Regions from separate parts of the Streptomyces sp. NPDC059373 genome, predicted to be linked through region 2. Evidence: predicted binding sites of a transcription regulator. Region 2 holds the regulator's gene; the other holds the start of a gene.
The links. Region 2 encodes HrcA, which represses chaperone genes, less so after heat shock. Its sites were predicted from a motif close to TTNGCACTCNGNNNNNCNGAGTGCNAA; they were not measured.

Region 1 (9,528 bases), on a different contig from region 2:
GACGAGATGCCGACCTTCACGGACCTGGACGTGGTCCGTGACGAGCAGCTCAACAAGAACGCCGCGCGGCGGCTGTTCGAGGACATCATCGGCACGGAGAACGCCGGGGCGTTCCACGAACTGGTCGCGTCCGGCTACATCGACCACGACGTCGCCAACGAGCAGGACACCCGGGGCGCCGACGCCTTCCTGGAGGAGACGCTCGGTTACCGCAGGGCATTCCCGGACTTCGCGTTCACCGTCGAGGACCAGGTGGCCGAAGGCGACCGGGTGGCGACGCGCTGGACCTGGCGCGGCACCAACACCGGAGAGATGCGGGGCATGCCGCCGACCGGGAAGACGGTCGAGATGGTGGGCACCACGACCTTCCGGTTCGAGGACGGCAAGATCAAGGAAGGCTGGTGGCACTGGGACTTCCTGGGCATGCTGCGGCAGCTGGGTGTGGTCTCGCTGCCGTCGTAGGCCTCCACCACGTACGAAGGCCCTTGTTCCCGGGCGGGAGCAAGGGCCTTCGTGCAGGCGTCAGCCTCAGTGGGAGTGACCGTGGCCGTGAGCGGCCTCGGCGGGCTCCTCTTCCTTCTTCTCCACCACGAGGGTCTCGGTGGTGAGGAGGAGGGAGGCGATGGACGCGGCGTTCTCCAGGGCGGAGCGGGTGACCTTGACCGGGTCGATGACGCCGGCCTTCACCAGGTCGCCGTACTCGCCGGTCGCGGCGTTGAAGCCGTGGTTCTTCTCCAGCTCGGCGACCTTGGCGGTGATGACGTAGCCCTCGAGGCCGGCGTTCTCGGCGATCCAGCGCAGCGGCTCGACGGCGGCGCGGCGGACGACCGCGACACCGGTGGCCTCGTCGCCGGTCTTGCCGAGGTTGTCCTCGAGGACCTTGACGGCGTGGACGAGCGCGGAGCCACCACCGGAGACGATGCCCTCCTCGACCGCGGCGCGGGTCGCGGAGATGGCGTCCTCCAGACGGTGCTTCTTCTCCTTGAGCTCGACCTCGGTGGCCGCGCCGACACGGATGACGCACACGCCGCCGGCCAGCTTGGCGAGGCGCTCCTGGAGCTTCTCGCGGTCCCAGTCGGAGTCGGTGTTGGCGATCTCGGCCTTGATCTGGCCGATGCGGCCCTCGATCTCGGACTTGTCGCCGGCACCGTCGACGATGGTGGTGTCGTCCTTGGTGACGGTCACGCGGCGGGCGGTGCCGAGCAGGTCCAGACCGGCCTGGTCGAGCTTGAGGCCGACCTCCTCGGCGATGACGGTCGCACCGGTGAGGGTGGCGATGTCGCCGAGCATGGCCTTGCGGCGGTCACCGAAGCCGGGGGCCTTGACCGCGACCGCGTTGAAGGTGCCGCGGATCTTGTTGACGACGAGGGTGGAGAGGGCCTCGCCCTCGACGTCCTCGGCGATGATCAGCAGCGGCTTGGAGGTGCCGGCCTGGATGATCTTCTCCAGCAGCGGGAGCAGCTCCTGGATGGAGCTGATCTTGCCCTGGGTGACCAGGATGTACGGGTCGTCCAGGACGGCCTCGAGGCGCTCCTGGTCGGTCACGAAGTACGGGGACAGGTAGCCCTTGTCGAAGGCCATGCCCTCGGTGAAGTCCAGCTCCAGGCCGAAGGTGTTGGACTCCTCGACGGTGATGACACCGTCCTTGCCGACCTTGTCGATCGCCTCGGCGATCAGCTCGCCGACCTGCTTGTCCTGGGCGGACAGCGCGGCGACGGCTGCGACGTCTTCCTTGCCCTCGATCGGGCGGGCGGTGCGCAGCAGCTCCTCCGAGACGGCCTTGACCGCCGCGTCGATGCCCTTCTTGAGCGAGGCCGGGGAGGCGCCCGCCGCCACGTTCCGCAGGCCTTCGCGGACCAGCGCCTGGGCGAGGACGGTGGCGGTGGTGGTGCCGTCACCAGCGATGTCGTTGGTCTTGGTGGCCACCTCCTTCACCAGCTGCGCGCCGAGGTTCTCGTACGGGTCGTCGAGCTCCACCTCACGGGCGATGGTGACACCGTCGTTGGTGATGGTCGGAGCGCCGAACTTCTTGTCGATGACGACATTGCGGCCCTTGGGGCCGATGGTCACCTTCACGGTGTCGGCGAGCTTGTTCACGCCGCGCTCAAGGGCGCGACGGGCGTCCTCGTCGAACTTCAGGGTCTTGGCCATACCGGCTCGGGTTCCTCGTCTTCAGTCTTCGTCAAAGACCACACCCCGGGCCCCCGGGTCGGATGACACGGTATGCCCGGGGCGTGGTCACTGCTGTTCCGGCTGGTACCGGATTACTTCTCGACGATCGCGAGGACGTCGCGAGCCGAGAGGACGAGGTACTCCTCGCCGTTGTACTTGACCTCGGTGCCGCCGTACTTGCTGTACAGGACGACGTCGCCGACGGCGACGTCGAGCGGCAGACGCTTGCCGTCCTCGAACCGGCCCGGGCCCACGGCAAGGACGGTGCCCTCCTGGGGCTTCTCCTTGGCCGTGTCCGGAATGACCAGGCCGGAGGCCGTGGTCTGCTCGGCGTCGAGCGGCTGGACCACAATGCGGTCCTCAAGCGGCTTGATGGCAACCTTGGTGCTGGCGGTCGTCACGATCCGACCTCCCCCTTCAAAGGGCTCACGGGAGTGTCTGTATGGGTGGCGACCTGGTAGGCCCGTCGTCGCGGGTGCCGGACCTGCCCGTCGCTGTGTGGTTGGCACTCGGCAGTGCTGAGTGCCAGATCCGAGACTAGGACGGACTTAGCACTCGGTCAAGCGGAGTGCCAATGCCGCGCCGAGCGGCGTCATGGGCGCGAGTCCGGCGGCTGCCCGCAGGCGGGACAATGGGCACCGTGGATCTTGACGCGTTCTCGGCACTGCTGACCGACGAGGGGCAGGCCATGCTGGCCTCCCTGCGGGACTTCGACCCGGGCCAGGAGCTGGCGACGGCCACCCGGCTGCGGCGTGAGCACCCCGCCGGGCTGGTGTCGGCGGCGCTGGGGATGGCGCGGCTGCGGCAGCGGGCGGCGGCGAAGTTCGGCGAAGACGCGTACCGGATGTACTTCACGCCCAACGGCGTCGAGCAGGCGACCCGGAAGCCGGTCGCCGACTACCGGGCGGACCGCTTCCGGGCGTTGGGCGTACGGCGGCTGGCCGACCTGTGCTGCGGCATCGGCGGCGACGCGATCGCGCCGGCCCGGGCCGGGATCGAGGTGCTGGCCGTCGACCGCGATCCGCTGACGTGTGCGGTGGCCAGGGCCAATGCGGAGGCGCTCGGGCTCGGGGCGCTGATCGAGGTGCGGTGCGCGGATGTCACCGAGGTTGACGCGGGGGCGTACGACGCGGTCTTCGTGGACCCGGCCAGGCGCGGCGGCCGGGGCCGGATCTTCGACCCCGAGGCGTACTCGCCGCCGCTGTCGTGGGCGGTCGGGGCGGCCCGCAAGGCTCCGTACGCGGCGCTGAAGATCGCGCCCGGCGTGCCGCACGAGGCGGTACCGGACGAGGCCGAGGCGGAGTGGATCTCGGACCACGGGGACGTGAAGGAGGCCGTGCTGTGGTTCGGCACCGGCGCCGCGCCGGGGGCCCGGCGCGCGACGCTGCTGCCCGGCGGGGCTTCGCTGGTGGGGCGCGGGCTGCCGGATCCGGCGGTGCGGGCGGTCTCGCGCTACCTGTACGAGCCGGACGGCGCCGTGATCCGTGCCCATCTGGTGGCGGAGGTCGCGGAGGCCCTGGACGGCGGCCTGATCGACGAGACGATCGCCTATGTGACGGCGGACGAGCTGCGGCCGGTGCCGTATGCGAGCGCGTACGAGATCACCGATGTGCTGCCCTTCAACCTCAAGCGGCTCAAGGCGCTGGTGCGCGAGCGGGAGATCGGCGTGCTGACGGTCAAGAAGCGCGGTTCGGCCGTCGAGCCGGAGGAACTGCGCCGGAAGGTGAAGCCGCAGGGGCCCGGCTCCGCGACGGTCTTCCTGACCCGGGTCGCGGGCGCCCCGAGCATGCTGCTGGGGCGGCCTGCCGTTGCTACAGCAGGCCCAGGCCGGTGACGAGCATCGCGAGCAGCACGACCAGCGTCCACCCGAGCACTTGCTCGAGCACCTTCATGCCGTCGTCGCCCGAGGGACCACCGGTACGCGCGCGCGGCGCCGCCATCTCCGTCATACCGGCAAAGCTAAGCGGCCGATCGCCCCGTTACGGGCGAAGGTGACCGATTTCACCGCGGAGTTACGACACGTCCAGCGACTCGAAGCGCCAGCGGTGGACTGCCCTGCGCACCAGGTCGGGCCCCGGCTCGGGCAGTTCAGGGAGGTCGGCGTCGTACGGGGCCTCCCACCAGGTGATGACCAGGACGCGGTCGCCGGGGGCGGAGAGGGTCTCGCGGCGCAGCGGGGTGCCCGGCAGGGGGCGCGTACGGGCCCACTCCAGGAGTTCGGGCCCGCGGCCTTCGAGGGCGCGGGCCTCCCACATCAGGGCGACGGCCATCAGTGCGTGTGCCCGGGGACGGAGACCTCGGTGACCTGGAGCGAGGAGTCGGCGGGCAGGTCGAGGGTGGAGGCGGGGCGGCCGCGGGCGACCATTTCCGCGCCCAGGGCGGCCACCATGGCGCCGTTGTCGGTGCACAGCTTGGGGCGGGGGACGCGCAGGACGATGCCGGCGTCCTCACAGCGCTCCTTGGCGAGGGAGCGCAGCCGGGAGTTGGCCGCGACGCCGCCGCCGATCATGAGGTGGTCGACGCCGTTGTCCTTGCAGGCGCGGATGGCCTTGCGGGTGAGGACGTCGACGACCGCTTCCTGGAACGAGGCCGCGACATCGGCGACCGGCACGTCCGCGCCCTCGCGGCGCTTGCCCTCGACCCAGCGGGCGACGGCCGTCTTGAGCCCCGAGAAGGAGAAGTCGTAGATCGGGTCCCGGCCGCCGGTGAGCCCGCGCGGGAAGCGGATCGCGGCGGGGTCGCCCTCGCGTGCGTACCGGTCGATGGCCGGCCCGCCGGGGAAACCGAGGCCGAGGACCCGGGCGACCTTGTCGAAGGCCTCGCCCGCCGCGTCGTCGATGGTGGAACCCAGCGGGCGTACGTCGCCGGTGATGTCCGGCGCGAGCAGCAGCGAGGAGTGCCCGCCGGACACCAGCAGGGCCATCGTCGGCTCGGGCAGCGGGCCGTGTTCGAGCTGGTCGACGCAGATGTGCGAGGCGAGGTGGTTGACGCCGTAGAGCGGCTTGCCGAGCGCGTACGCGTACGCCTTGGCGGCCGACACGCCGACCAGCAGCGCCCCGGCGAGCCCGGGCCCGGCCGTGACCGCGATGCCGTCGAGGTCGGCGGCGCTGACCCCGGCCTCCTTCAGGGCGCGCTGGATGGTGGGGACCATCGCCTCCAGGTGTGCGCGGCTGGCGACCTCGGGGACGACGCCGCCGAAGCGGGCGTGCTCGTCCACGCTGGAGGCGATCGCGTCGGCGAGCAGCGTGTGGCCGCGGACGATGCCGACGCCCGTCTCGTCGCAGGAGGTCTCGATGCCGAGCACGAGCGGCTCGTCAGCCATGGGTGTCGTTTCCTTTCGGGCTTTCCGGCTCGGAGCGCCGCATGACGAGGGCGTCGACATTGCCCGGCTGGTAGTAGGCCTTGCGGAAGCCGATCGGCTCGAAGCCGAAGCGTTCGTAGAGGCGTTGGGCGCGCTTGTTGTCGACGCGCACTTCGAGCAGCACCTCGCGGCATTCGAAGGCGGTGGCCTGGTGCAGCAGTTCGCCCAGCAGGCGGGCGCCGAGGCCGGTGCCCCAGTGGTCGCGGGCGGCCGCGATGGTCTGTACGTCGCCGGTGCCGGCGACCGCCGCGAGCCCGGCGTAGCCCACGATCCGGGAGCCCGCCTCGGCCACGACGTAGTGCCGGGTGGCCGCCGGGTGCCTGGCGTCGGCCAGTTCGGACCAGAACATGCCGCGCGACCAGGCGTCCTCGGGGAAGAGCTCGTGCTCCAGCTCCATCACCGGGTCGAGATCCCACCAGCGCATCTCGCGCAACTGGACTGAGCTTGCGGTCACTTCGGCAGGACCGCCTTGTACCCGGTGGGGACCTGGGCGTCCGGCCGGCGCAGATACAGCGGGAGCGGGGGGAGGAAGTCCTCGCCCGCCTCCAGCTTCACGGCGGCCAGCGCGGCCAGCGCGGCGGCCGACTGGTGCTCCGGGAAGCCCGGCCGCAGGCCCGTGAAGACCTCCGGGTAGAGCTGGGCGCCCTGGCCGACCGCCGGCAGGCCTGCGACCTGGTCCGCGATGTCGGCGGGGCGGTCGACGGCGGGGTCCGTGGTGCGGGAGCGGGGGGTGTCGTAGCGCGCCCAGTAGACCTCTTTGCGGCGGGCGTCGGTGGCGACGACGAACGGCCCGGCCGCCAGGCCGGACTGCCCGGCGGCGTACGCGATGCCGTCCAGCGTGCAGACGCCGTGCACCGGAATGCCGAGGGCGTCGCCGAAGGCCGCGGCGGTGACCAGCCCGACCCGCAGCCCGGTGTACGGGCCGGGGCCGACGCCGACCACGATGCCGGTCACGGCGTCGAGCTTGGTGCCGGCCTCGCGCAACACCCGGTCGACGGCGGGCATCAGCAGTTCGCCGTGGCGCCGGGCGTCGACCTCGGTGGACTCGGCGAGCACGCTCCGCCCGTCGTGGAGCGCGGCGGTGACGGCGGGGGTGGCGGTGTCGAAGGCGAGGAGCAGCACGGTGACAAGCGTACGGCTCGCGCCGACTGCTAACGTCGGCACCGTTACCGCATGACGAGGAGCGCACACCGTGGCAAGGATCGGTTCGGGGACCATCGTGGCCGGTCTCACCGCGGGAGCCCTCGCCGTGATCTCGGTCCTGGCGGTGCAGGCCTCGGGCACTTCGGCCGCCGCCACCGCCGGCCGTCCCGGCATTTCCGCGTCGGCCTCCGCCTCGGCTTCCCCGTCGCCCGCGCAGACCGAGCAGTCCCATCCGGTGCCCGCCCACTCCGGCAGCGGCCTGCGCGTCGTCTACTCACTGGGGGCGGATCGCGTCTGGCTGGTCGGCGACACCGGCAAGGTGACGCGTACGTTCACCGTGGCCCCCGGCACGGTCGACCCCACCTCGGGTACGTACACCGTGACCTCGCGCACCGCGAGCGGGACAGGGGGCGACGGCGTCGCCATCGAGCACGTGGTGCGCTTCGCGACCTCCGGCGGTGTGATCATCGGCTTCAGCGCGGCTCGCGACGGCTCGAAGCCCTCCCCCGACCCCTCCCAGAAGACCGGTGGCATCCGCGAGCGGCGGGCGGACGGCACGGCGCTCTGGGAGCTCGCGATCATCGGCACGAAGGTCGTCGTGGTGACGTAACCGCCCCCGGCCCCCCAGCCCAGGATTCCGCCGAAAGAGTGAAGGCGGGCTGGACAGGGCCGGCCTAAGCCGCGTCCCGGGCGTCCCCGTCCGCGCCCGTGTCCGCGTCCTCCGAGGGCTCCGCATCACCGGCCGGCGGCGTACAGATCGCGTTCGCGGCCGGGCCGGCCGCAAGCAGGTCCCGCATGGAATACGAACCCGGCGCCGTCGGGGCGCCGTCTGCGTCCGTGGTGCCTTGGGCCGACATGCATGCCTCCTGGGGCAGACGTGGTTAGGTAGCCCTAACCAGTTCTCTGATTCCAGCAGAACACGTAAGGGGTGCCGTACGCAACATCTTCCCGACAGGTTGTCGGAACGAACCTGAATCCGCCCGTCCCGCCTGTCGCGCTCATCCCACCAGCGCGACCGACAGGTCGCACCCCGACCAGCGCAGACCGACGCCCGTCACCGTCACGTCGCGTACGTCGTGGTCGTCGACCGCCGGATCGGCCTCGCCTACGGCGCGGTGGATGACGACCTGCAACCGGGCCTCCGACAGCTCCTCGACCTTGCCCTCGCCCCACTCCACGACGACCACCGACTCGGGCAGTGAGACATCGAGATCCAGGTCCTCCATCTCGTCCAGGCCGCCGCCCAGCCGGTACGCGTCCACGTGCACCAGGGCCGGGCCGCCGACCAGCGACGGATGCACCCGGGCGATCACGAACGTCGGCGACGTGACCGCGCCCCGCACCCCCAGGCCCTCCCCCAGCCCGCGCGCCAGCGTCGTCTTGCCGGCCCCCAGTTCGCCGCTGAGCAGGACGAGGTCGCCGGGCGCCAGCAGACCGGCGAGCCGACGCCCCAGGTCCTTCATCTGCTCGGGGGTCTTGACAGTGATGCGTGCTGCGGCGTCTTCCATGTGCCCGAATGCTACGCGCCGAGGGCGCTGTCTCCGGCGCTCCTGTCCGTGGCGGCCAGCTCGCGCAGAGCCTGCGGGAGCGGGGCGCGGGCGGCGTCGGCGGCCTCGGTCAGCAGCGCGGCCAGATGCCCCATGACGAGGTCCGGGTACTCCAGCATGACCAGGTGCCCGGCGTTCTCGATGACGACCAGCTCCGTGTCGGGCAGCCGCTCTGCGATGGCGCGGCTGTGCTCGCTCGGGGTCAGCAGGTCCTTGTCGCCGGCCAGCACCAGCCCGGGCAGGCTGTCCAGTACGTCCAGCGCCTCGGCCTTCTCGTGCTCCGTGAAGGCCGGGTAGAACTCCGCCACCACGTCGATCGGCGTCGACTCGATCAGCCGCTCGGCGAACCGCGCCACCGCCGGGTCCACGTCGTCCGACCCGAACGAGTACCGCTTCACGATCCCCGCGAACAGATCCGCCGTCGCCCGCCGCCCCCGCTCCACCAGGTCCACCTGCGTGCCCAGCATCCGCAGCACACCCGGCGCCAGCGCCCGCAGCGCCCGCGCCCCGGCGGCCGGCAGGCCCAGCGTCACCGACGCCAGCTTTCCGGAGGACGTACCGACGAAGGCGAAGCCGGCCACCCGCTCGTGGATCAGCTCGGGGAACTGCTCCGCCAGCGCCATGATCGTCATGCCGCCCATGGAGTGCCCTATGAGCACCAGCGGGCCGTCCGGCGCGGCGGCCTCGATGACCTTCTTCAGATCCCGGCCGAGTTGGTCGATCGTCGCCGGCTCGCCCGCCACCTGGTCCCGGCCGCGCTCGGACCGGCCGTGGCTGCGCTGGTCCCAGTAGACGGCCCGTACGCTGCCGCGCAGTGCGGCCCGCTGGAAGTGCCAGGAGTCCTGGTTGAGGCAGTAGCCGTGGCTGAAGACCAGGGTGAGCGGCGCTGCGGCGCCATTGCGCCGGAAGAGGCCGCCCCAGCGCCTTGTGGGGGCCGGTGCGACGTCCGCCACCGCGGGGTCGACGTCCTCGACCTCGTAGTAGAGCTCCGTGCCGTCCTCGGCCGCCACCCGCCCGGGCATGCCGCGCAGGCTGCCGTATGGGCCCGACGCGTCCAGCGCGAGCCGCGCCTTCCTGCGTATGCCCCGGCCGACGGTCGCCCGTTCGAGCGCGACGCCGGCGGCGGCGCCCGCGGCGACCACGCCGATGGCCGCGCCGACGAAGCCGGCCTTGGTCCAGCTTCTGCCCGCCACGACCACGGCCTCCGCCGCCTCTTGTACCGCTCTCCCCGTTGTCGTACCCGTACCGCTGTCGCTCATGATCCTGTGCTGCTCCCTTTGGCTACGCGCTACTTACCCACGTAGA
Region 2 (9,528 bases):
GCCCGCCACCATCGCCCGCATCCCCGGCGTAGAGACCGCCATCGTCTACGAGCCCACCGGCGCCGATGTCGTCGGCGGCGACTTCTACGACCTCTTCCCGGCCGGCGGCGGCCGCTGGTGCTTCGCCCTCGGCGACGTCCAGGGCAACGGCCCCGAGGCGGCCGCCGTCACCGGGCTGGCCCGGCCGGTGATGCGGCTGCTCGCTCGCGAGGGCTACGGGGTCGCCGAGGTCCTGGACCGGCTCAACCGCGCCCTTGCCGACGAGGCCGCCGCCGCGCTCGGCGGTGAACCGCCGCGTTTTCTCTCCCTGCTGTACGGCGAGATCGTGCCGCACTGCACCGGCCGCGGCGCCCGCTGCACCCTCGCCAGCGCCGGGCACCCGCTGCCGCTCCTCCTCTCCGCCGCCGACGGGCAGGTGCGGGCCGTCGCCCTCCCGCAGATACTGCTCGGGATCACCGACGACGCCCGGTACGAGAGCGAGTCCTTCGACCTCGGGCCGGGCGACACGCTCCTGTGCGTGACGGACGGGGTCACCGAGCGGCGCAATGGCAACCGCCAGTTCGACGACGACGACGGCCTCACGACCGCCCTGTCGGCCTGCGCGGGGCTCGGTGCCGGTGCGGTGGCGGAGCGGATCCGGCGGGCGGTGCACGAGTACGACGCGGCCCCGCCGGACGACGATCTGGCGCTGCTCGTTCTCCAGGCGCAGTGAGTCGCTGTCCGGGCGCACCGAGTCGCCGTCCCGATGCCGGACAATGGGTGGCATGCCTTCCGTACTGCCTGACGGCGAGCCCCTGCCCGAGAACGGCGCCCTGCCCATCGCCGCGCTCGCCGGTGCCGGGGAGCGCCCGCTGGGGTTCTACCTGCACGTTCCCTACTGCGCGGCGCGGTGCGGCTACTGCGACTTCAACACGTACACGGCGAGCGAGCTGCGGGGCAGCGGTGGCGCCCTGGCCTCTCGTGGCAACTACGCCGACACGCTGATCGAGGAGATCCGGCTCGCGCGGAAGGTGCTGGGGGACGACCCGCGCGCCGTCGAGACCGTTTTCGTGGGCGGCGGCACGCCGACGCTGCTGGCCGCGGGTGACCTGGTGCGGATGCTGGGCGCGATCCGGGACGAGTTCGGGCTCGCGGACGGTGCCGAGGTGACGACCGAGGCCAATCCGGAGTCCGTGGACCCCGGCTATCTGGCCGAGCTGCGGGAGGGCGGCTTCAATCGGGTCTCCTTCGGCATGCAGAGTGCCAAGCAGCACGTGCTGCGGGTGCTGGACCGGCAGCACACCCCCGGCCGCCCCGAGGCGTGCGTCGCCGAGGCGCGGGCGGCCGGCTTCGACCACGTCAACCTCGACCTCATCTACGGCACCCCGGGCGAGTCCGACGACGACTGGCGGGCCTCCCTGGACGCCGCGATCGGCGCCGGCCCGGACCACGTGTCGGCGTACGCGCTGATCGTGGAGGAGGGCACGCAGCTCGCACGGCGCATCCGGCGGGGCGAGGTCCCGATGACGGACGACGACGTCCACGCCGACCGCTACCTGATCGCCGACGAGAGGTTCGCCGCCGCGGGCTTCGACTGGTACGAAGTCTCCAACTGGGCGGCCTCCGTCTCCGGGCGCTGCCGCCACAACGAGCTGTACTGGCGCGGCGCCGACTGGTGGGGCGCCGGGCCCGGCGCCCACAGCCACGTCGGCGGCGTGCGCTGGTGGAACGTCAAGCATCCCGGCGCGTATGCGCAGGCGCTCGGGGAGGGGCGTACGCCCGGCGCCGGGCGGGAAGTGCTGGCTGACGAGGACCGCCGGGTCGAGCGCATCCTGCTCGAGCTGCGGCTCGTGGAGGGGTGCCCGCTGGACTTGCTCAAGCCGGCCGGTGCGGCCGCCGCGCAGCGCGCGGTAAGCGACGGCCTCCTGGAGAGCGGTCCTTACGCGGACGGGCGCGCCGTCCTCACCCTGCGCGGGCGGTTGCTGGCGGATGCGGTCGTCCGGGACCTGGTCGACTGATCACTCGCCGGAGTGAACCGGTGCGGATTCGCGGTGCGGCTGCCTAGGCTGTTCCTAGGCTGCTGCCGTGCAGACGGCAGCGGGAAGTGGAGGGCCACGGAGATGACCGCTGTGGATGATCGCCGGATGACTGAGTTCTTCGAGAGTCTTGAGGCTCCCGAGGGTGTCAAGGTGGAGCTCCTCAGGGGGGAAATCGTGATGATGGCGGGGCCGGACCTGGTCCACAACCTCATCGTGCAGACGGTTCAGGACGCGATTCCCCGTGATCGCTGGCACAGGCTGCAGACGCAGGACATCGATCTCCTCCGCGAGGCCAGTGAGCCTCAGCCCGATCTCGTTGTACTGGCTCGGGACTCGGCTCCCCTGTCCGGGCGGCTGCTGCCCGCTGGACTTGTCACGATGCTCGTCGAGGTGGTGTCCAAGACGAGCAAGCTCCGCGACTATGTGACCAAGCGGTCGATCTACGCGGCGGGGGGTGTACCCACGTACCTGATCATTGACCCTTTCTCGGCCAAGTGCGTGGTCCTTACCGAACCTGGCGGCGTCGGCGAGCAAGCCGATTACCGCGCCGAGCGGACCAGTAAATTCGGAGAGCCGGTTCCTCTCGACGCCGTGGGCGTGACGCTCGACACTTCGGAGTTCGGCACGCTCCCCGACGTCATGAAGGCGCCGTGACGAAGTCGATCAGCTCCTCCACCCGCCCCAGCAGCTCGGGCTCCAGGTCCTTGTAGCTGCGCACGCAGCCCAGAATCCGCTGCCAGGCCGCCCCCGTGTTCTCCGGCCAGCGCAGCGCCCGGCACACTCCCGTCTTCCAGTCCTGGCCGCGCGGGACGGTGGGCCAGCCCGGAATCCCGACGGAGGAGGGCTTCACGGCCTCCCAGACGTCGATGTAGGGGTGGCCGACCACGAGCACGTCCGCCCCCGTGACCTGAGCCGCGATACGGGACTCCTTGCTGCCCGGCACCAGGTGGTCGACCAGGACACCCAGCCGGGCGTCCGGTCCGGGGCTGAATTCGGCCACGATCGCGGGGAGGTCGTCGACGCCCTCCAGGTATTCGACGACGACGCCCTCGATGCGGAGGTCGTCGCCCCAGACGCGTTCGACCAGTTCCGCGTCGTGGCGGCCCTCGACGTAGATGCGGCCGGCGCGGGCGACCCGGGCGCGGGCGCCGGGGACGGCGAGGGAGCCGGAGGCGGTGCGGGCGGGGGTGCGGGGGGCGCCGGGGGAGGGGCGGACGAGCGTGACCTGCCGGCCCTCGAGGAGGAAGCCGCGGGGGGTGAGGGGGAAGACGCGGTGCTTGCCGAAGCGGTCTTCGAGGGTGACGGTGGGGCCCTCGGCGGACTTCTCGCAGCGGATGACGGCACCGCAGAAACCGGTGGTGGCCTCTTCGACGACGAGGCCGGGTTCGGCGGCGACCTCGGGCGCGGGGGCCTTCTTCTTCCACGGCGGGGTGAGGTCGGGACCGTAACTCCTGCTGCGCATGAGGCAGATCGTATCTAGTGCCCCTCCCGGCACTAGGACGGGCCGAAACGCGCGGCCAGTGTGTCCCGTTGGGCGCGTACGAACCGCGCGTCCACCACCGCGCCGTGGCCGGGGACGTACAGGGCACCGTCGCCGCCCAGCCGGAGCAGCTCGTCCAGGGTGGCGGGCCAGGCGGCCGGGGACGCGTCCGGGCCGGCCTGGGGTTCGCCGGACTCCTCGACCAGGTCGCCGCAGAAGACGACGCGGGGAGTGCCGGGGACGACGACCGCCAGGTCGTGCGTGGTGTGGCCGGCGCCGGGGTGGACCAGGAGGACCCGGCGGCCGCCGAGGTCGAGTTCATGGTGCCCGGAGACGAGGTTGCCGGGGCGTACGAGAGCGGCGGCGGCCTCGGCGGCGGAGGCAGGGTCGGCACCGTACGTGACCGCGTCCCGGGGCAGGGAGGGGCGTTCGCGGTCCAGGTAGGTGTCGAGGGTCACGCCGCCGTGGATCCGCACGCCGGGGAAGGCGGCGGCACCGAAGACGTGGTCGAAGTGGCCGTGGGTGAGCGCGATGTCGGTCACAGGGCGCCCGGTGAGGGCGGTGATCTGCTTGCGCAGCTGAGCGCCCTCCGCGAGGGTGGAGCCGGTGTCGATCACGAGGACGCCGTCGTCACCGGTCACGACGCCGATGGTCACGTCGAGGAAGGGCAGCCGCCGCCGGGCCACCCCGGGGGCAAGACGCTCCCAGCCGTCGGTAGTCACGCGGCGACCGTATCGGGCCGCCCTTGCCGGGGCCTTGCTACCGCGCCGTACACTGGCTGCGGGGAAGCTGGCACTCCTCCGACATGAGTGCCAGGGTGACGGGTGAGAAAGTCTGGAGGTGTGCGCTGGTGCTCAGCGAACGTCGGCTCGAAGTGTTGCGCGCCATCGTCCAGGACTACGTGGGTACGGAGGAGCCGGTGGGCTCCAAGGCGCTCACGGAGCGGCACAGCCTCGGGGTGTCGCCCGCCACGGTCCGTAACGACATGGCGGTGCTGGAGGACGAGGGCTATATCCACCAGCCCCACACCAGCGCGGGCCGGGTCCCCACCGACAAGGGCTATCGGCTCTTCGTCGACAAGCTCGCGGGCGTCAAGCCGCTGTCGACGGCGGAGCGGCGGGCGATCCAGAACTTCCTGGACAGCGCTGTCGATCTTGACGACGTCGTGGGCCGCACGGTGCGGCTGCTGGCGCAGCTGACCCGGCAGGTCGCGGTGGTGCAGTACCCGTCGCTGACCCGTTCCACCGTCCGTCATGTCGAGCTGCTCGCGCTGGCTCCGGCCCGCATCATGCTCGTACTGATCACGGACACCGGACGGGTCGAGCAGCGGCTGGTGGACTGCCCGGCGCCGGTCGGCGAGACGGTGCTGGCTGATCTGCGGGCCCGGCTGAACAGCCGGGTGGTGGGCCGCCGTTTCGCGGATGTGCCGCCTCTGGTGCAGGATCTGCCGGAGGGCTTCGAGCAGGACGACCGGCCGGCCGTCTCGATCGTGCTCGCCACCCTGCTGGAGACGCTGGTCGAGGAGACCGAGGAGCGGATCATGCTCGGCGGCACCGCGAACCTGACCCGCTTCAACCACGATTTCCCGCTGACGATCCGTCCCGTGCTCGAAGCACTCGAGGAGCAGATGGTGCTCCTGAAGCTGCTCGGCGAGGCCAAGGACTCGGGCATGACCGTGCGAATCGGTCACGAGAACTTCCATGAGGGCCTGAACTCCACATCGGTGGTCGCCGTCGGCTACGGTTCGGGCGACGAGGCGGTGGCAAAACTCGGCGTGGTCGGACCGACCCGCATGGACTACCCCGGAACGATGGGAGCGGTACGCGCAGTGGCACGTTACGTCGGACAGATCCTGGCGGAGTCGTAAGTGGCGACGGACTACTACGCCGTCCTGGGTGTGCGCCGCGACGCGGGCCAGGACGAGATCAAGAAGGCATTCCGCCGGCTCGCGCGCGAACTGCACCCGGACGTCAATCCGGATCCGAAGACCCAGGAGCGGTTCAAGGAGATCAACGCCGCTTACGAGGTGCTCTCCGACCCGCAGAAGAAGCAGGTCTACGACCTCGGCGGCGACCCCCTGTCGGCGACCGGCGGTGCCGGCGCGGGCGGTGCGGGCGGCTTCGGCGCGGGCTTCGGCAACTTCAGCGACATCATGGACGCCTTCTTCGGGCAGCAGTCGCAGCGCGGGCCGCGCTCGCGGACCCGGCGCGGCCAGGACGCGATGATCCGGCTGGAGATCGAGCTCGACGAGGCGGCCTTCGGCACCACCAAGGACATCCAGGTCGACACGGCTGTGACGTGCGGCACGTGTGCCGGCGAAGGCGCGGCTCCGGGCACCTCGGCGCAGACCTGCGACATGTGCCGCGGCCGCGGTGAGGTCTCCCAGGTCACCCGGTCCTTCCTCGGCCAGGTCATGACCTCGCGGCCCTGCCCGCAGTGCCAGGGCTTCGGGACCGTCGTGCCCACGCCGTGCCCCGAGTGCGCGGGCGACGGCCGGGTCAGGTCGCGCAGGACCCTCACGGTCAAGATCCCGGCCGGCGTCGACAACGGGACGCGGATCCAGCTCGCCGGTGAGGGCGAGGTCGGCCCCGGCGGCGGTCCGGCGGGCGACCTGTACGTCGAGATCCGCGAGCTGCCGCACCCGGTCTTCCAGCGGCGCGGCGACGACCTCCACTGCACGGTCACCCTGCCCATGACGGCCGCCGCGCTCGGCACGAAGTGCCCCCTGGAGACCCTGGACGGCCTGGAGGAGGTCGACATCCGGCCCGGCACCCAGTCCGGCCAGTCGATCCCGCTCCACCAGCGCGGCATCACCCACCTGAGGGGCGGCGGGCGCGGCGATCTGATCGTCCACGTCGAGGTCATGACCCCGAGCAAGCTCGACCCCGACCAGGAGGAGGTGCTGCGGCGCCTGGCGAAGCTGCGCGGCGAGGAGCGGCCGCTCGGCCAATTCCAGCCCGGGCAGCAGGGGTTGTTCTCGCGGCTCAAGGACGCGTTCAACGGCCGGTAGCGGTTCCGGTCCGGCCGGTGGTGGCAGGGGGCGGGGTGCGGCAAAACGCCCCGCCCTCCGCCATGAAACGATGGCCTCATGCCAGCGCTGACCGAGCTTTCCGCGTACCCCATCGTCCAGGCGCCCATGGCCGGCGGTGCGTCGAACCCGACGCTCGCCGCCGCCGTGAGCGACGCCGGAGGGCTCGGCTTCCTGGCCGCCGGGTACAAGACGCCGGCGGCGATGTACGAGGAGATCAAGCAGGTCCGCAGCCTGACCTCGAATCCGTTCGGCATGAATCTCTTCATGCCGCAGCCCGCGACCGCCGACCGCTCCGCCGTCGAGTGCTACGCCGAGCAGTTGGCCGGTGAGGCCGCCTGGTACGACACCCCGCTGGGCGACCCGGACTCCGGCAGCGACGACGCGTACGACGCCAAGCTGGCGATACTCCTCGACAACCCGGTGCCGGTGGTGAGCTTCACCTTCGGCTGCCCGGACCGCGACACGCTGGACGCGCTGGCGGACGTCGGCACGGTCACCGTGGTCACCGTCACCTCGGCCGCCGAGGCGCTGGCCGCGCAGTACGCGGGCGCGGGCGCGGTGTGCGTTCAGGGCGTCGAGGCCGGCGGCCACCAGGGCACCCACCGCGACGACCCCGAGCTGGACGGCGCCGGGGTGGGGCTGCTGGCGCTGGTGCCGCAGGTGCGTGAGGCGGTGCAGCTGCCGGTGATCGCGGCGGGCGGGCTGATGCGCGGCGACCAGATCGCCTCGGTGCTGGCCGTCGGCGCGGACGCGGCGCAGCTCGGCACGGCGTTTCTGGTGACCCCGGAATCGGGGGCCAACGCCCTGCACAAGCGGGCCGTCACCGACCCCGTCTTCACCCACACCGAGCTCACCCGGGCCTTCTCCGGCCGTCCCGCCCGCGGCCTGGTCAACCGCTTCATGCGCGAGCACGGCCGGTACGCCCCCGCCGCCTACCCGCAGGTCCACCACCTCACCTCGCCGCTGCGGAAGGCCGCGGCGGTCGCCGGTGACGTGCAGGCCATGGCCCTGTGGGCGGGCCAGGGACACCGCCTCGCCCGGGACCTCCCGGCGGCCCGCCTGGTCGAGCTCCTGGTCTCCGAATGCGACGCCGCCCGTGGCGCGATGGCCGCCAGGACCGGTTCCGGGAGCGCCCTGTGACCGCCCCGGTCTTCATCGTCGGCCCCGAGCAGCCGCTCGCCGTCGGGCGGATCGTGCTGTCCGGCACCGAGGGCCGCCACGCGGTCTCCGTACGGCGGCTGCGGGCCGGCGAGGACATCGTGCTGACCGACGGCGCGGGCACGGGTGCGTACGGCCGCGTCGCGGCGGCCGAGGGCAAGGACCACCTCGAGGTCGACGTGACACAGGTCAGGGCCGAGCCCGCCCCCCGCCCCCGGATCACCGTCGTCCAGGCCCTCCCCAAGGGCGACCGGGGCGAGCTGGCGGTCGAGACGATGACCGAGACCGGCGTCGACGCGATCGTGCCCTGGGCCGCCGCCCGCTGCGTCACCCAGTGGCGGGCCGAGCGCGGCGCCAAGGCCCTCGCCAAGTGGCGCTCCACCGCCCGCGAGGCCGCCAAGCAGTCCCGCCGCCTCCGGTTCCCCGACGTGGCCGACCTCATGACGACCCGTCAGGTCGCCGACCTCCTCGGCGCCGCAGCCTTCGCCGCCGTCCTCCACGAGGAGGGCTCGCAACCGCTCGCCGCCGCCGCCCTCCCGGACGACGGCGACATCGTCCTCGTCGTCGGCCCCGAAGGCGGCGTCGCCCCGGACGAGCTCGACGCCTTCGCCACCGCCGGCGCCAAGCCGTACCGGCTCGGCCCGACCGTGCTGCGCACGTCCACGGCGGGGGTCGCGGCGACGGCACTGCTGCTGGGGCGGACCGGGCGCTGGGGCTGACAGTGACCGCAAAGTGATCGTGCAGGCCGTCGCCGCTGGTTAGGGTGACGACGTGACGCAGCCCTCGTACCTCCGCTTTCCGCACCTGCACGGCGATTTGATCACCTTCACGGCCGAGGACGACGTCTGGGCGGCGCCGCTCGACGGCGTCGGCCGCGCGTGGCGTGTCAGTGCCGACAACGTTCCGGTCGACCATCCCCGGATTTCGCCGGACGGGGAGTGGATCGCGTGGACGTCGACGCGGGACGGGGCGCCGGAGGTGCATGTCGCGCCGGTGGACGGGGGACCGTCGAAGCGGCTGACGCACTGGGGGAGTTGGAAGACCTCGGTGCGGGGGTGGACGGCCGCGGGCGAGGTCGTGGCGATCACGACGTACGGTCAGGCGTCGCTGCGGCGGAGCTGGGCGCGGTCGGTGCCGCTGGACGGCGGGCCGGCGCCGACGCTGCCGTTCGGGCCGGTGGGGGACCTGGCGTACGGGCCCGAGGGCGCGGTGCTGCTGCAGTCGGTGGCGATGAGCCGCGAGGCGGCGGCGTGGAAGCGCTACCGGGGCGGGGCGGCGGGCAAACTGTGGCTGCGGGCGGCGGAGGACGCGGACTTCGAGCGGGTGCACGCCGGGCTGGACGGCAACCTGGAGTGCCCGCTGTGGGTCGGGGACCGGATCGCCTTCCTGTCGGACCATGAGGGCGTCGGGGCGCTCTACTCCAGCCTTGCCGACGGCTCCGACCTGCGCCGGCACACCCCCGTCGACCGCTTCTACGCCCGGCACGCGTCCACGGACGGGGCCAGGGTCGCGTACGTGTCCGGGGGCGAGCTGTACGTCCTCGACGACCTGGAGGGCGCCGAGCCCCGCCCGCTCGCCCTCCGGCTGGGCGGCCAGCGCACCGACCTGCAGCCGCACCCGGTCCGGGCCGCGCACCACCTCGGCGACGCCCGCCCCGACCACACCGGGCGCGGCAGCGCGGTCGAGGTGCGCGGCACCACGCACTGGGTGACACATCGCGGCGGCCCGGCGCGGGCGCTGGCGGCGGAGCCGGGGGTGCGGACGCGGCTGCCGAGGGTGTTCGGCGGCGAGGGCGACCAGCAGGTGGTGTGGGTGACCGACGCGGAGGGCGAGGACGCCCT

Region 1: the regulator HrcA is predicted to act here: its motif matches at 2,721-2,747, upstream of groES (co-chaperone GroES).

What each region holds. Positions count from the first base shown of each region.
Region 1 covers NZ_JBHYXC010000001.1:471,029-480,556, forward strand. The annotation lists gene ACFXJ5_RS02120 (ester cyclase) at 1-462, shown strand, start outside; gene groL (chaperonin GroEL) at 529-2,151, opposite strand; gene groES (co-chaperone GroES) at 2,265-2,573, opposite strand; gene ACFXJ5_RS02135 (THUMP-like domain-containing protein) at 2,804-4,006, shown strand; gene ACFXJ5_RS02140 (SCO1431 family membrane protein) at 3,984-4,121, opposite strand; gene ACFXJ5_RS02145 (hypothetical protein) at 4,185-4,442, opposite strand; gene tsaD (tRNA (adenosine(37)-N6)-threonylcarbamoyltransferase complex transferase subunit TsaD) at 4,442-5,494, opposite strand; gene rimI (ribosomal protein S18-alanine N-acetyltransferase) at 5,487-5,957, opposite strand; gene tsaB (tRNA (adenosine(37)-N6)-threonylcarbamoyltransferase complex dimerization subunit type 1 TsaB) at 5,984-6,655, opposite strand; gene ACFXJ5_RS02165 (hypothetical protein) at 6,726-7,286, shown strand; gene ACFXJ5_RS02170 (hypothetical protein) at 7,351-7,533, opposite strand; gene tsaE (tRNA (adenosine(37)-N6)-threonylcarbamoyltransferase complex ATPase subunit type 1 TsaE) at 7,675-8,184, opposite strand; gene ACFXJ5_RS02180 (alpha/beta fold hydrolase) at 8,196-9,482, opposite strand; gene alr (alanine racemase) at 9,512-9,528, opposite strand, start outside.
Region 2 covers NZ_JBHYXC010000004.1:96,691-106,218, forward strand. The annotation lists gene ACFXJ5_RS10560 (SpoIIE family protein phosphatase) at 1-712, shown strand, start outside; gene hemW (radical SAM family heme chaperone HemW) at 756-1,997, shown strand; gene ACFXJ5_RS10570 (Uma2 family endonuclease) at 2,100-2,672, shown strand; gene ACFXJ5_RS10575 (DUF3097 domain-containing protein) at 2,656-3,480, opposite strand; gene ACFXJ5_RS10580 (MBL fold metallo-hydrolase) at 3,513-4,220, opposite strand; gene hrcA (heat-inducible transcriptional repressor HrcA) at 4,349-5,365, shown strand; gene dnaJ (molecular chaperone DnaJ) at 5,366-6,508, shown strand; gene ACFXJ5_RS10595 (nitronate monooxygenase) at 6,587-7,669, shown strand; gene ACFXJ5_RS10600 (16S rRNA (uracil(1498)-N(3))-methyltransferase) at 7,666-8,406, shown strand; gene ACFXJ5_RS10605 (S41 family peptidase) at 8,459-9,528, shown strand, end outside.